DNA from 3 places in the Stenotrophomonas sp. YJH_SMC_4 genome. Region 2 is predicted to be linked to each of the others. Evidence: predicted binding sites of a transcription regulator. Region 2 holds the regulator's gene; each other region holds the start of a gene.
What was found. The regulator HrcA, encoded in region 2, represses chaperone genes, less so after heat shock. The targets are predictions, from matches to a motif close to TTNGCACTCNNNNNNNNNGAGTGCNAA.
Positions count from the first base shown of each region.

Region 1: AC5P9F_RS03970 (co-chaperone GroES) is a predicted target of HrcA. The motif match lies at 1,070-1,096, and genes of this name have one in related genera.
Region 3: rpoH (RNA polymerase sigma factor RpoH) is a predicted target of HrcA. The motif match lies at 3,823-3,849, and genes of this name have one in related genera.

Region 1 covers NZ_JCAFUR010000002.1:99,121-103,968, reverse strand. The annotation lists gene groL (chaperonin GroEL) at 1-654, opposite strand, end outside; gene AC5P9F_RS03970 (co-chaperone GroES) at 736-1,023, opposite strand; gene AC5P9F_RS03965 (endonuclease) at 1,336-3,126, shown strand; gene cutA (divalent-cation tolerance protein CutA) at 3,195-3,533, shown strand; gene AC5P9F_RS03955 (protein-disulfide reductase DsbD family protein) at 3,530-4,848, shown strand, end outside.
Region 2 covers NZ_JCAFUR010000003.1:291,114-295,961, reverse strand. The annotation lists gene recN (DNA repair protein RecN) at 1-986, opposite strand, end outside; gene hrcA (heat-inducible transcriptional repressor HrcA) at 1,102-2,166, shown strand; gene grpE (nucleotide exchange factor GrpE) at 2,230-2,745, shown strand; gene dnaK (molecular chaperone DnaK) at 2,928-4,848, shown strand, end outside.
Region 3 covers NZ_JCAFUR010000002.1:54,655-59,502, forward strand. The annotation lists gene rhlB (ATP-dependent RNA helicase RhlB) at 1-194, shown strand, start outside; gene ftsE (cell division ATP-binding protein FtsE) at 372-1,058, shown strand; gene ftsX (permease-like cell division protein FtsX) at 1,062-2,009, shown strand; gene AC5P9F_RS03740 (response regulator) at 2,017-2,859, shown strand; gene ung (uracil-DNA glycosylase) at 2,869-3,582, shown strand; gene rpoH (RNA polymerase sigma factor RpoH) at 3,861-4,736, shown strand.

The DNA of each region.
Region 1 (4,848 bases), on a different contig from region 2:
CGGGTCATCCAGGTCAGCGGTCTGCGACTGCTGGTTGTTGATGAAGTACGGCGACAGGTAGCCGCGGTCGAACTGCATGCCCTTGACCACGTCCAGCTCGTTGTCCAGGCCCGAGCCTTCTTCAACGGTGATGACGCCTTCCTTGCCGACTTCCTTCATCGCGTCAGCGATGATCTGGCCGATCGACTCGTCCGAGTTGGCCGAGATGGTACCGACCTGGGCGATCGCCTTGTCGTCGGCGGTCGGCTTGGAGATGTTCTTCAGCTCGGCGACGGCGGCCGAAACGGCCTTGTCGATACCGCGCTTGAGGTCCATCGGGTTCATGCCGGCGGCAACGGCCTTGGCGCCTTCGCGGATCAGGGCCTGGGCCAGCACGGTGGCGGTGGTGGTGCCGTCGCCGGCATCGTCGTTGGTGCGCGAAGCAACTTCCTTCACCATCTGCGCGCCCATGTTCTCGAACTTGTCAGCCAGTTCGATTTCCTTGGCGACGGAGACGCCGTCCTTGGTGATGGTCGGGGCGCCGAAGCTCTTTTCCAGCACGACGTTGCGGCCCTTCGGGCCCAGGGTGGCCTTGACGGCATTGGCGAGAACGTTGACGCCGCGCACCATGCGCGAACGGGCGTCTTCACCGAAACGAATATCCTTGGCAGCCATTGCATTTACCTCATTGGTAGCGCCGGACGATGCCCGGCGGCTGGGAGTTTGGGATCAGGTTGAAACAGGTCGCGCCGAGGCTCAGCCGATGACGGCGAGCACGTCGTCTTCGCGCAGGACCTTGTATTCGACGCCTTCGCTCTTGTACGAGCTGCCGGCGTACTGGCCATAGATGACCTTGTCGCCGACCTTCAGCGACGGCGCGCGCACGTTGCCGTTGTCCAGCGGCTTGCCCGGGCCGACGGCCACGACCTCACCCTTGGTGGACTTTTCCTTGGCCGAGTCGGGGATGACGATGCCACCGGCGGAGATTTCGTCGGCTTCGATCGGCTTGACCACAACGCGGTCGTGCAGCGGCTTGATGCTCATAGGAGACCTCTTAAGTGATTGATTGGTCTAAAAAAGTCCGGCGATGTTAGCACTCACCCCAGGCGAGTGCCAGAACCGCACGTGAAGAAACCCGACAACGTCGGGAGCAGGGCAGAGATGGAGCCCCGCCGCCCCCTTTCAAGGGCGGAATGAAAAAATTTTTTCCACCCGCGCGCCTCGGCCAAGGCGTTGGTCCTGGACAATTTCGGTGACAAGCGTCGCACTGTCAGATATCTGACGTTCATTTACGACAAAGTGTCACTGGATCGGCCTTAGGCTCGGTCACGCATTCCCAATCACAAGGAGTAGTCGATGCGATTGCTGTCCCCGCTTGCCGCCGCCTGCCTGCTGGCACTGGCCGCGGCGCCGGCCCAGGCCGAGGTCTTCATCAATGAACTGCACTACGACGACAGCACCGCCGCCGGTGACGTCGGCGAAGCCATCGAAGTGGTCGCTACCGCAGGTGAAGACCTGTCCGGCTACCGCCTCTACCTCTACAACGGCAGCAATCCTTCGGCCGCCACGGTCTACGCCAACAACCCGGTCCCGGCCGGCACCGCCGCCGGTTGCGGCAGCGCCAGCATCGCCGTGGTCAACTACCCGACCAACGGCATCCAGAACGGCCCGAACGACGGCATCGCCCTGGTCGACGCCAGCGGCAAGGTGGTCCAGTTCCTCAGCTACGAGGGCGCCATCACCGCCTCCGGTGGCCCTGCCGCCGGCATGACCAGCCAGAACATTCCGGTGGCCGAGACCAACAGCACGGCCCCCGGCACCTCGCTGCAGCTGACCGGCAGCGGCAGCCAGTACGCCCACTTCACCTGGGCCGAGTCGGCCAGGCAGACCTTCGGCAGCTGCAACAACGGCCAGACCTTCAGTGGCGGCGGCACCCCGGGCCCGAACACGCCGCCGTCGGTGTCCACCACCACCCCGGCGCAGGGCAGCAGCACCTTCCCGGCCGCCGCCGATCTGGAAGTGGTGTTCAGCGAAACCGTGAACCTCGCCAGCGGCGCGTTCGCGCTGAGCTGCGGTACCTCCGGCAGCGTGCCGCTGACCTTCCCGGCCAGCGGGCGCAGCGTGAAGCTGTCCACCAACACCGCGCTGGTGGCCGGTGAAGCCTGCCGCTTCGACATCCGCGCCGCGCGCATCACCGACCTGCAGGGCGCACACCCGGCGGCCGACAGCCGCATCGCCTTCACCGTGGCCAGCACCGGCGGCAATCCGGACCCGGGCAACCCTGGCGTGCCGGCCGGCTACTACTCCAAGGTCAACACCAGCAGCCCGAGCCAGCTGCGCTGCTCGCTGCACGCGACAATCAAGGGCCACACCGCCTACCCGTACAGCGGCTCGGGCACCAGTACCTGGACCATCCTGGAGATCGCCGACGAGGACCCGAACAACCCGAACCGCATCCTCGACGCGTATCGCAACCGCAGCTACGCCAAGGTGACCGATCGCGCCGGCAGCGGCAGTGGCCTGAAGTACAACCGCGAGCACACCTGGCCGAACTCGCTGGGTTTTGCCACCACCACGGGTGACAAGGGCCTGCCGTACGCGCCGTATACCGACACCCACATGCTGTACCTGACCGATGCACAGTGGAACGCCGACCGTGGCAACAAGCCGTTCGGCAAGTGCGACGCCAGCTGCGGCGAGCGCGCCACCGAGGCCAACAACGGCCAGGGTGGCGGCAGTGGTGGCTATCCGGGCAACTCCAACTGGGTGCGCACGCCGGACGGCAACACCGGCACGTTCGAGGTGTGGGGCAAGCGCAAGGGCGACATGGCGCGTGCGGTGATGTACATGGCGATCCGCTACGAGGGCGGCAAGGATGCAGCCACTGGCCAGTCCGAGCCGGACCTGGAGCTGACCGACGACCGCAGCAGGATCGTCAAGACCAGCAGCTCGCCGGCCTACATGGGCCTGCTGTCGACGCTGATCGACTGGCACCTGTCCGACCCGCCGGATGATGCCGAGCGTGCGCGCAATGACGTGATCTACAGCTTCCAGGGCAACCGCAACCCGTTCATCGACCACCCCGAGTGGGCGACCCCTGGCCTGTTCACCTCGGCCAAGCCGGCCACCTGCCAGCTGGCCAACTGACCGCGCAACGCAGCGGTCCACGGCCGCCGCCGGGTCCTGACCCGGCGGCGGCCCTATACTCGACGGTCATGTCGACCATCGATCCCGTCCTGCTGCTGTTGACCACCTGCCCGGACCGGGCCAGTGCCGAGCGCATCGCGCACGCGCTGGTTGGCGAGCGCCTGGCCGCGTGCGTGACCCGCCTCGATGGCGCGCAGTCGACCTACCGCTGGCAGGGCGAGGTGACCACCGACGCCGAGCTGCAGCTGCTGGTGAAGACCACCGCGAGTCGCGTCAATGACGCAATCGCCCGGATCGTCGAACTGCATCCGTATGAACTCCCGGAGTGCATCGCGGTCGAAACCCGGGCCGGCCTGCCGGCGTATCTGGACTGGATCCGGGCACAGACCCGGGAGGACACTGATTGAAGACTCTGTTTGCGCGTGGCGCCGCCCTGTGCGCCCTGATGTGGCTCTCGCTGCCCGCCTTCGCCCTGGATGAGAAGGATCTGCTGCCGGTGGACCAGGCGTTCGCGCTGACCGCCAGTGCCCCCGAACGGGGCCAGGTGCAGCTGCAGTTCAAGATCGCGCCCGGCTATTACCTGTATCGCCACCGCACCAGCGTCAGGGCCGACCCGGCCTTCAATGCCGGCGCGCTGCAGATGCCCAAGGGCGACAAGCACCACGACGATTTCTTCGGCGAGGTCGAAACCTATCGCGAGCGCCTGCAGGCCACCCTGCCCGGCACGCCGACCGAGGCCGCCAGCACCATCAGCCTGGAAGTGCGTTACCAGGGCTGCGCAGATGCCGGTGTCTGTTACCCGCCGCAGAAGCGCGTGGTGCAGGTCACCCTGCCCGGCAGCGGTGCACAGGCCGCGGCCCCTGCCGCGCGCGCCGGTGCGGCCAGTCCGTTCAACAACCCACTGGCCGGTGCCGGCAACAGCGGCGGCCTGCGCCTGCCGGGTGCGGCCAGCAACAGCCAGGCGCTGCCGCTGCCGTCGGAGCAGGCGTTCGGCTTCGATGCCATCGCCAGCGACGGCAACACCCTGCTGCTGCGCTTCAGTCCGGCACCGGGCTACTACCTGTATCGCGACCGCACCTCGCTGAAGCTGGAAGGCAGCACCGGCGTGCAGGCCGGCACGCCGCGCTGGCCAGCCGCGCAGTCGCATCGCGACGAGCACTTCGGCGATGTCTCGGTGTACTTCAACCAGGTGGAAGTGCCGCTGCCGTTGCGGCGCACGGTTGCCGACGCGGTTGACGGCACCCTCGTGGTGACCTTCCAGGGCTGCCAGACCGATGGCATCTGCTACCCGCCAATGACCCGCCGGGTGAAGCTGTCGATCCCGGCCGGCAAGGTCAGCGCCAGCGCCGACCAGGCACCGCCGCGCAACGAGGTAATCAGCCCGTTGGCTGCGGCGCCACGCGAAGGCGCCAACGGCGCCCCCCTGCGCCTGCTGCCGACGGTGCCCAATACGGATGCCGCCCCCCCGGCCGTCGCAGGCCCCGTGGACGGCAATGAATTCGCCGCCGATGCGCGCGGTGACAACGCGCTGCGTACGCGCCCGCCGGCGACCACACCGAACCCGGACCGTTCGTTCGTCTGGGTGCTGCTGCTGGCGCTGGCCGGCGGCCTGGTGTTGAACCTGATGCCCTGCGTGCTGCCGATCCTGTCGCTGAAGGTCCTGAGCCTGGCGCAGAGTGGCGAAAGCCCGCAGCGCGCACGCAGCCACGCGCTCTGGTACAC
Region 2 (4,848 bases):
TGCATGCGCTCGCGCTGTGCACCCAGCTCGTCCATCGGCACGCGGTGCTTGCGGGCCAGGTCGTGCAGACGGCCGAGGCGGCGCTCGTTCTCCTCGAACTGTTCCGGGTCGGCGTCGAGGTCGTCATGCACCCGATCCAGCAGCGACAGGGCTTCGTGCAGCTGGATCGAAGCGTTCTCGATCAGGCCATCCACCTCGCCCAGGCGCGGGTCGTGCTCGATCAGGCGCGACAGCTCATGGCGCACCTGCTGCAGCAGGTCCAGCGCGGAGCTGCCGTCGTCGCCGTTGAGCTGGTTGCTGGCGGCCTGGCAGGCGCTCAGCAGGGCGCTGGCATGGGCCTGGCGGCGGTGGCTGGCGCCGAGTGCGGCAATCGACTCCGGCTCCAGGTCTTCACGGTCCAGCTCGCGCAGCTGGTGCTCCAGGAAGCCGATCCGGTCACTGACGTCGCCCTGTTGCGACAGCGCCAGCGATTCATCGACCAATGCCTGCCAGGCCGCGGCGGCGCGTCGCACCTGGCGGCGTTCGTTCTCGTTGCGCGCATAGGCGTCGAGCAGGGCCAGCTGCGACGGGCGCGTCAGCAGGGCCTGCTGTTCGTGCTGTCCGTGGATCTCCACCAGCAGCGAGGCCAGGTCGCCCAGTTGCGCCAGGGTCACCGGGCGGCCGTTGATCCAGGCCCGCGAACCGCCATCGGCGCGGATGACCCGGCGCAGCTGGCACTGCTCCTCGTCGTCCAGCTCGTTGTCGGCCAGCCACTGGCGTGCAGCCTGCAGCTGCTCCAGCGCAAACTCGGCCGAAAGCTCGGCGCGCGCGGCGCCGTGGCGGACCACGCCGCTGTCGGCGCGCAGGCCGGACAGGAAGCCCAGCGCGTCGACCATCAGCGACTTGCCGGCGCCGGTCTCGCCTGAAACCACGGTCATGCCTGGCCCGAACTCCAGTTCGGTGGCGCGGACGACGGCGAAATCCTTGATCGAAAGATGTCTGAGCATGGGTAAGGGGGTATCAGCAGCCGCGCAACGCTAGCACGCGGGCGAGGGAGGTCCAATGACTTGCCAAGGTGATGCGCCGCCATTATCTAGTGTCCGTGTCTCACAGGTTGATTCCATGCACGGTTCTCCCGACCAGCTTGCCCCGCGTGCGCGCCATCTGCTGCGCACGCTGATCGCGCGTTACATCCAGGACGGTGAGCCGGTCGGCTCGCAGACGCTGGCGCGCGTGGCCGGGCTGGAGGTCAGTCCGGCGACCATACGCAACATCCTGGGTGACCTGGAAGACCTGGGGCTGCTGGCCTCGCCGCACACCTCCGCCGGGCGCGTCCCGACGGCACATGGCTACCGGGTCTTCGTCGACAGCCTGCTGCAGATGCAGCCGCCGGGCGAAGGCGAGCTGGCCCGGTTGCGCCAGGAACTGGCTGGCGGCGGCAGCACCCAGGCCCTGCTCGGCAGCGCCTCGGAGCTGTTGTCGGCGATGAGCCACTTCGTCGGCGTGGTCAGCGCGCCGCGACGCGAGCAGTTCGCCTTCCGCCAGATCGACTTCGTGGCGCTGGACGGGCGCCGGGTGCTGGCGATCCTGGTGTTTGCCGACAACGAGGTGCAGAACCGCGTCATCGAGACCCGGCAGGAGTTTGCGCCGGGTCAGCTGGAGCAGGTCGCGAACTATCTCAATGCCCATTTCGCCGGCCTGCCGATGGCCGAGATCCGCACCCGACTGCTGCTGGAACTGCGCGATGCCCGCTCCGAGCTGGAACAGCTGCTGGCGCACAGCATCGAGCTGGCCGAACAGGCCCTGCAGCCGGCTGCCGACGACATGCTGGTGGCCGGCCAGACCCGCCTGATGGGGGTGCAGGACCTGTCCGACCTGGAGCGCCTGCGCGAGCTGTTCGAGCTGTTCTCCAGCAAGCGGGAGATCCTGCAGCTGCTGGAGCGGACCATCCAGGCGCCCGGCGTGCGCATCTTCATCGGCGAGGAGACCGGGATGATGCCGCTGCAGGGCGTCTCGCTGGTCACTGCCCCTTACTCGGCCAATGGCCAGGTGCTGGGCGTGCTGGGGGTGATCGGCCCCAAGCGGATGGCCTACGACCGCGTGATCCCGCTGGTCCAGGCTACCGCCGATGTACTGGGCGCGGCGTTTTCGCCAGCCGGCCGCCCGCCGGGAACATCCGACGCTTGAAACGCAGCATCCCGCCCACACTAGGGTGGGTGGAGGCGGAGATTGACCGCCAGGGACCCAGACATGAACCACGAACAGCCAGATATCGAATCCCAGCAGAGTGCCGCCGATGCGGCCGCCACCGCCGGCGTCAACGACGAAGTCGAGCGCCTGCGCGCCGAAATCGAACAGGTCAAGGCCGATGCCCTGCGTGAGCGCGCCGACCTGGAGAACCAGCGCAAGCGCGTTGCCCGTGACATCGAACAGGCCCGCAAGTTCGCCAACGAGAAGCTGCTGGGCGATCTGCTCCCCGTGTTCGACAGCCTGGATGCCGGCCTGAAGGCCGCCGGCGACGAACCGCACCCGCTGCGCGAAGGCCTGGAGCTGACCTACAAGCAGCTGCTGAAGGTGGCCGCCGACAACGGACTGGTCCTGCTGGACCCGATCGGCCAGCCGTTCAACCCGGAACACCACCAGGCCATCAGCCAGGTGCCGACGCCGGGCGCCGCCCCGGGCAGCGTGGTGACCGTGTTCCAGAAGGGCTACCTGCTCAACGAGCGCCTGCTGCGGCCGGCGCTGGTGGTGGTGGCCGCCGATTGATGGACTAGGCCGGGCTTTGCCCGGTCCCGGTTGTGCCAGGCCATGCCTGGCAAGGTTTTCCAGGCGCTGAACACAGCGTTCGGGAGACGGCTTGAATGTTCCACGAGCCTCCCCCACATCGTATTCATCCACCGGCCGAACGGCCGGACTGACACCAACAAGCATCCTCAGGAGTCTCCCCCATGGGCAAGATCATTGGTATCGACCTCGGCACCACCAACTCGTGCGTGGCGATCATGGACGGCGGCAAGGCCCGCGTCATCGAGAATTCGGAAGGCGATCGCACCACCCCGTCGATCGTCGCCTACACCAAGGACGGCGAAGTCCTGGTCGGTGCCTCGGCCAAGCGCCAGGCCGTGACCAACCCGAAGAACACCTTCTACGCGGTGAAGCGCCTGATCGGCCGCAAGTTCACCGACGCCGAAGTGCAGAAGGACATCGCGCACGTCCCGTACAGCATCCTGGCCCATGACAATGGCGACGCCTGGGTGGCCACCAGCGACGGCAAGAAGATGGCCCCGCAGGAAATCTCGGCCAAGGTGCTGGAAAAGATGAAGAAGACCGCCGAGGACTTCCTCGGTGAGAAGGTCACCGAAGCGGTCATCACCGTGCCGGCCTACTTCAACGACAGCCAGCGCCAGGCAACCAAGGACGCCGGCCGCATCGCCGGCCTGGACGTCAAGCGCATCATCAACGAGCCGACCGCGGCCGCGCTGGCCTATGGCCTGGACAAGGGCGACAACAAGGATCGCAAGATCGTGGTGTACGACCTGGGCGGCGGCACCTTCGACGTCTCGGTGATCGAGATCGCCAACGTCGACGGTGAAAAGCAGTTCGAAGTGCTGGCCACCAACGGCGACACCTTCCTGGGTGGCGAAGACTTCGACAACCGCGTCATCGAGTACCTGGTTGAAGAGTTCAACAAGGACCAGGGCATCGACCTACGCAAGGATCCGCTGGCCCTGCAGCGCCTGAAGGACGCTGCCGAGCGCGCCAAGATCGAGCTGTCCAGCGCCCAGCAGACCGAAGTGAACCTGCCGTACGTCACCGCTGACGCGTCGGGTCCGAAGCACCTGAACATCAAGCTGACCCGCGCCAAGCTGGAAGCACTGGTGGACGACCTGATCAAGAAGTCGATCGAGCCGTGCCGCGTCGCCCTGAACGATGCCGGCCTGCGTTCGAGCGACATCAGCGAAGTGATCCTGGTCGGCGGCCAGACCCGCATGCCGAAGGTGCAGCAGGCGGTGACCGAGTTCTTCGGCAAGGAACCGCGCAAGGACGTCAACCCGGACGAAGCCGTGGCACTGGGTGCTGCGATCCAGGGCGGCGTGCTGGGCGGTGACGTCAAGGACGTGCTGCTGCTGGACGTGACCCCGCTGTCGCTGGGCATCGAGACCATGGGCGGCGTGTTCACCAAGATCATCGAGAAGAACACCACCATCCCGACCAAGGCCTCGCAGGTGTTCTCCACCGCCGAGGACAACCAGTCGGCCGTGACCGTGCACGTGCTGCAGGGTGAGCGCGAACAGGCCCGCTTCAACAAATCGCTGGCCAAGTTCGACCTGTCCGGCATCGAGCCGGCCCCGCGTGGCCTGCCGCAGGTGGAAGTGTCCTTCGACATCGACGCCAACGGCATCCTGCACGTGTCGGCCAAGGACAAGAAGACCAACAAGGAACAGAAGGTCGAGATCAAGGCTGGTTCGGGCCTGTCCGAGGAAGAGATCGCGCGCATGGTCGCCGACGCGGAAGCCAACCGCGAAGAAGACAAGAAGTTCCAGGAGCTGGTGCAGGCCCGCAACCAGGCCGACGCCCTGATCCACGGCACCCGCAGCGCCATCACCGAGCACGGCAGCAAGGTCGGCGGCGATGTCATCGGCAAGGTCGAGGCGGCCCTGGCCGACCTGGAAACCGCGATGAAGGGTGACGACAAGGCACAGATCGAGGCCAAGTCGAAGGTGCTGGAAGAAGCCGGCCAGTCGCTGTTCGCCGCTGCTTCGGCCGACCAGGGCGGTGCCCCGGGTGCCGACGCCGGCAATGCCGGCAAGGCGCAGGACGACGTGGTCGACGCCGAGTTCACCGAAGTCAAGGACGACAAGAAGTCCT
Region 3 (4,848 bases), on a different contig from region 2:
GCAAGCGCCGCCGCCGTCGCCACGGTCGTCCGGTCGAAGGTGCCGAGGGCGTGCAGAACGCCGCCGGCAATGGCGCCAGCCCGGTCACGCCGGTGCAGGTGGTGGCCAAGCCGGTGCGCACGGCTGCTGATACCGGCGATTCGTTCCTGACCCGCATCGGCCGCAAGATCCGCCGGATGCTGTCGGGTAACTGATCGGCGCTGCCGATCAGCGGGTAGCACCCGACCGTTGGTCGGGTGGCTTCAAGGGCGTGCCGACCAACGGTCGGCACCCACCCTGGCTGGCAGTTGTGTGGGTTGCCGGCCAGCGGCCGGCACTACCGCTCGTGTGACCGTCTCCACGACGTCGCGCCGGTCCTGCATAATCGGGGCATGAGTGTCCTGCGCTTCGACAATGTCAGCAAACAGTACGCCGGTGGCCACGAGGCACTGACCGATGTCAGCTTCGAGGTCGCGCCGGGCGAGATGCTGTTCGTCACCGGCCATTCCGGTGCGGGCAAAAGCACCCTGCTCAAGTTGATCCACCTGGACGAGCGGCCCAGCCGTGGCGCGGTGGTGTTCGACGAGCGCAACCTGCTGAAGGTGCGTGGCGGCGATGTGCCCCGCCACCGTCGCGCGGTGGGTGCGGTCTACCAGGACCACCGCCTGCTGATGGACCGCTCGATCGCCGAGAACGTGGCGCTGCCGCTGATCCTGCGCGGCACCCGCCGTGGCGACATCAGCAAGCGCGTGCGCTCGGTGCTGGAACGGATGGGCCTGGGCCACCGCGAGAAGGCGCTGCCCTCGCAGCTGTCGGCCGGTGAGCAGCAGCGCGTTGGCATCGCCCGCGCCATCGTCGGTGAGCCCAAGCTGCTGGTGGCCGATGAGCCGACCGGCAACCTCGACCCGACCCTGGCGGCGGAGATCATGGCCCTGTTCGCCGAGCTGCCCGCGCGCGGCACCAGCGTGCTGGTGGTCAGTCACGACCTGCCGCTGCTGCGCCGCATGCGCAAGCGCGTGCTGATCCTCGACCACGGCCGGCTGGTGGATGACATCTCGCCGCAGGATCTGGCGGAGTAACGCATGGCGAAGAACGAAAACAGCGAAGCCGCCGCCCCCTCGCGCGTGGGCGTCTGGTTCCAGCACCACGCGCACAGCGTGGTGTTCAGCCTCGGCCGTGCCTGCCGCAAACCGTGGGCGACCCTGCTGACGGTGATGGTCATGGCGCTGGCGCTGGCCCTGCCGCTGGGCCTGTCGATCGCGCTGGACAACCTCAAGCAGTTCGCCGGCAGCGTGCAGCAGTCGCGCGACATCAATGTGTTCCTGAAGGGCAACGTCGATGGCCCCGGCGCGCTGCGCCTGGCCGGCCAGCTGCGCGACCGCGATGACGTGGCCGAAGTGAACGTGCGCACGCCCGAGCAGGGCCTGCAGGAACTGCGCGACGCCGGCCTCGGCGAGGCGATCGACGCACTCAATGACAACCCGCTGCCCTCGCTGCTGGTGATCACCCCCGGCCAGGGCAAGGACGACGCGCGCCTGGCGCGCGCGCTGGAGAGCCTGCCCGAGGCCGACCTGGTGCAGCACGATGCACTGTGGCGCCAGCGCCTGGATGCCTGGCTGGCGTTCGGCGCGCGGCTGGTGCAGGTGCTGTCGGTCCTGCTCGGCGTCGGTGCCGCGCTGGTGGTCGGCAACACCGTGCGCCTGGACATCCAGGCCCGCCGCGAAGAGATCGGCGTGCTGCAGCTGCTCGGCGCCAGTGATGGCTTCATCCGCCGCCCGTTCCTGTACCTGGGTGCGTGGTATGGCCTGGGCGCCGGCGCGGTTGCGCTGGCCCTGATCGGCGCCGCCGGTGCCGCGCTGCGCGTGCCGCTGGCCGAACTCTCGCGCAGCTACGGCAGCCCGTTCGTGCTGCACGGCCTGGACCTGCTGCACGGTGGCCTGGTCCTGCTCGGCACGCTGCTGCTGGGCTGGCTGGGTGCGTGGCTGGTCACCGGCCACTTCCTGCGCCAGACCCGACCGACCGACACCTGAGACCGGCATGCAACCGCAAGCGCTGAAGCACCTTGAAGGGCCCGCGACGCGGGTGATGGTGGTCGATGGCTCGAAGCTGGTCCGCAAGCTGATCGCCGACGTCCTGCAGCGCGACCTGCCGGGCGTGGAGGTGATTGGCTGCGACAGCATCGAGGATGCGCAGCAGGCGCTGGCGCAGGGCCCGGTGGACCTGGTGACCACCTCGCTGACCCTGCGTGATGGCGACGGCCTGGCGCTGGCGCGGATGATCCGCGAAGCGGCCGGCCAGGCCTACGTGCCGGTGATCGTGGTGTCCGGCGATGCCCAGCAGCATCTGGAGCAGCGTCGCTTCACCGAGTACGTCACCGACTATTTCGACAAGGCGCTGGGCCACGAGGCGCTGGCGACCTTCATCCGCGGCTATGTGCAGCCGCAGACCATTCCCGGCGCGACCATCCTCTATATCGAGGACAGCCGCGTGGTGGCCGAGGCCACCAAGCGCATGCTCGAACGCCAGCAGTTGAACGTGCTGCACGTGGTCAGCGCCGAAGAGGCGTTCACCCTGCTCACCGCCGAGTCGCTGGGCCGCAGCCGCCATCGCATCGACCTGGTGCTGACCGACGTCACCCTGAAGGGCGAACTGAGCGGCCGCGACGTGGTGCAGCGCGTGCGCGTGGACTTCGGCTACGGCAAGCGCCGCCTGCCGGTGCTGGTGATGACCGGCGACGGCAACCCGCATAACCAGACCGGGCTGCTGCAGTCCGGCGCCAACGACCTGGTACTCAAGCCGATCGAAGAACGGCTGCTGGTCACCAAGGTGCTGTTCCAGCTGCGCCTGGCCCGGTTGAACGATGGACCCCTGATTCGATGAAGTGGTGCAATGATTGATGAAGTAGCGGACACCCCGACGATCCAGCTGGAACCGAGCTGGAAGCAGCATGTCGGCGATTACCTCCTGCAGCCGCAGATGCGCGAGCTGTCCAGCTTCCTGCGCCAGCGCAAGGCCAGTGGCGCGGCGGTATTCCCGCCCGGCCCGCAGATCTTCGCCGCATTCGACGCCACGCCATTCGAGCAGGTGAATGTGGTGATCCTCGGCCAGGACCCGTACCACGGCCGTGGCCAGGCGCATGGCCTGAGTTTCTCGGTGCCGCCGGGCGTGCCGGTGCCGCCGTCGCTGCTGAACATTTACAAGGAGATCGAGAGCGATCTCGGTATCCCGCGCCCGGACCACGGCTGCCTGATCCCGTGGGCGCAACGCGGCGTGCTGCTGCTCAATGCCGTGCTGACGGTGGAGGAGGGCAAGGCCGGCGCACACCAGGGCCGTGGCTGGGAAGGCTTCACCGATCACGTGGTGGACGTGCTCAACCGCGAACGCGAAGGCTTGGTGTTCATGCTCTGGGGTGCCTACGCGCAGCAGAAGGGCAAGGTCATTGATACCCGTCGCCATCGCGTTCTGAAGGCCCCGCATCCGTCGCCGCTGTCGGCCCATCGTGGCTTCCTCGGCTGCCGCCATTTCTCGATGGCCAACGAGTACCTGCTGCGTCGCGGCCAGGCCCCGATCGACTGGTCGCTGCCGCCGCGCTCGGTGCTCTGAGCGCCGGCTGGCGGCCGGGCCTGAACGCCGGACAACGTTCCCTGGCCTGAATGGGCCTCCAGAACGGCCCGTTCAGCTCCGCTTGACCGGAATCGGCCGGTTCCCGGCAGGTAATTGCTTGAATTCCAAGGGATTGTGAATCCCGAAAAGCGCGCTCGCCACTGTCATCAAATCGCGCTACGGTAGGGCTCTGTTTGGGACCAGTGTTGCATCAATAGGATGCTGGAACTTTTTCCTCCTTTAGCAGTCCAAATCCCGGACTGCTAAGATGGGTGCCTATGAGCCAGAACACCTCTACTGCCCTTGTGGCAAACAATCTCCCGATTCCCAGTGCGCTCGGTTCGCTGGACGCCTACATCGGTGCCGTGCACCAGATCCCGGTGCTGTCGGTCGATGACGAACAGGACCTGGCCCGTCGCTTCCGCGACGGCAACGATCTGGACGCCGCCCGCGAGCTGGTGCATTCGCACCTGCGCTTCGTGGTGCACGTGGCCCGCGGTTACAACGGCTATGGCCTTGCCCTGGGCGATCTGATCCAGGAAGGCAACATCGGCCTGATGAAGGCGGTCAAGCGCTTCGACCCGGACATGGGCGTGCGCCTGGTCTCCTTCGCCGTGCACTGGATCCGTGCAGAGATGCACGAGTTCATCCTGAAGAACTGGCGCATCGTGAAGGTCGCCACCACCAAGGCGCAGCGCAAGCTGTTCTTCAACCTGCGCAAGTCGAAGACGCGCCTGGGCTGGATGAACGCGGCGGAAGTGAGCGCGGTGGCCAAGGACCTGAACGTGTCCGAGCGCGAGGTCATGGAAATGGAGTCGCGCCTGTCCGGCCGCGATATCGGTTTCGACGCGCCGACCGACGAGGACAACGAACACGCACCGCCGTCGCCGGCTGCGTTCCTGGTTGCCGATGACGAAGACCCGTCGATGGCCTACGAGCGCGAGGACAGCGAAGACAACCAGATGCAGCTGCTGCGCGAAGGCCTGGCGGAACTGGATGCCCGCTCGCGCGACATCATCCGCCGTCGCTGGCTGGACGCCGACAGCAAGGTGACGCTGCAGGAGCTGGCCGACGAGTACGGCGTGTCGGCCGAGCGCATCCGCCAGGTTGAGGCGAACGCGCTGAAGAAGATGAAGGCGCTGTTCACCGCGTAAGGCGCGGGTGGCGTTGAAGTACTGAAAAGGCCCGGTAATGCCGGGCCTTTTTCATTTGTGGGGCTTAGCCACGCATGGCGTGGCTCTACTCTGACGCCAGGGCGGTGATTGC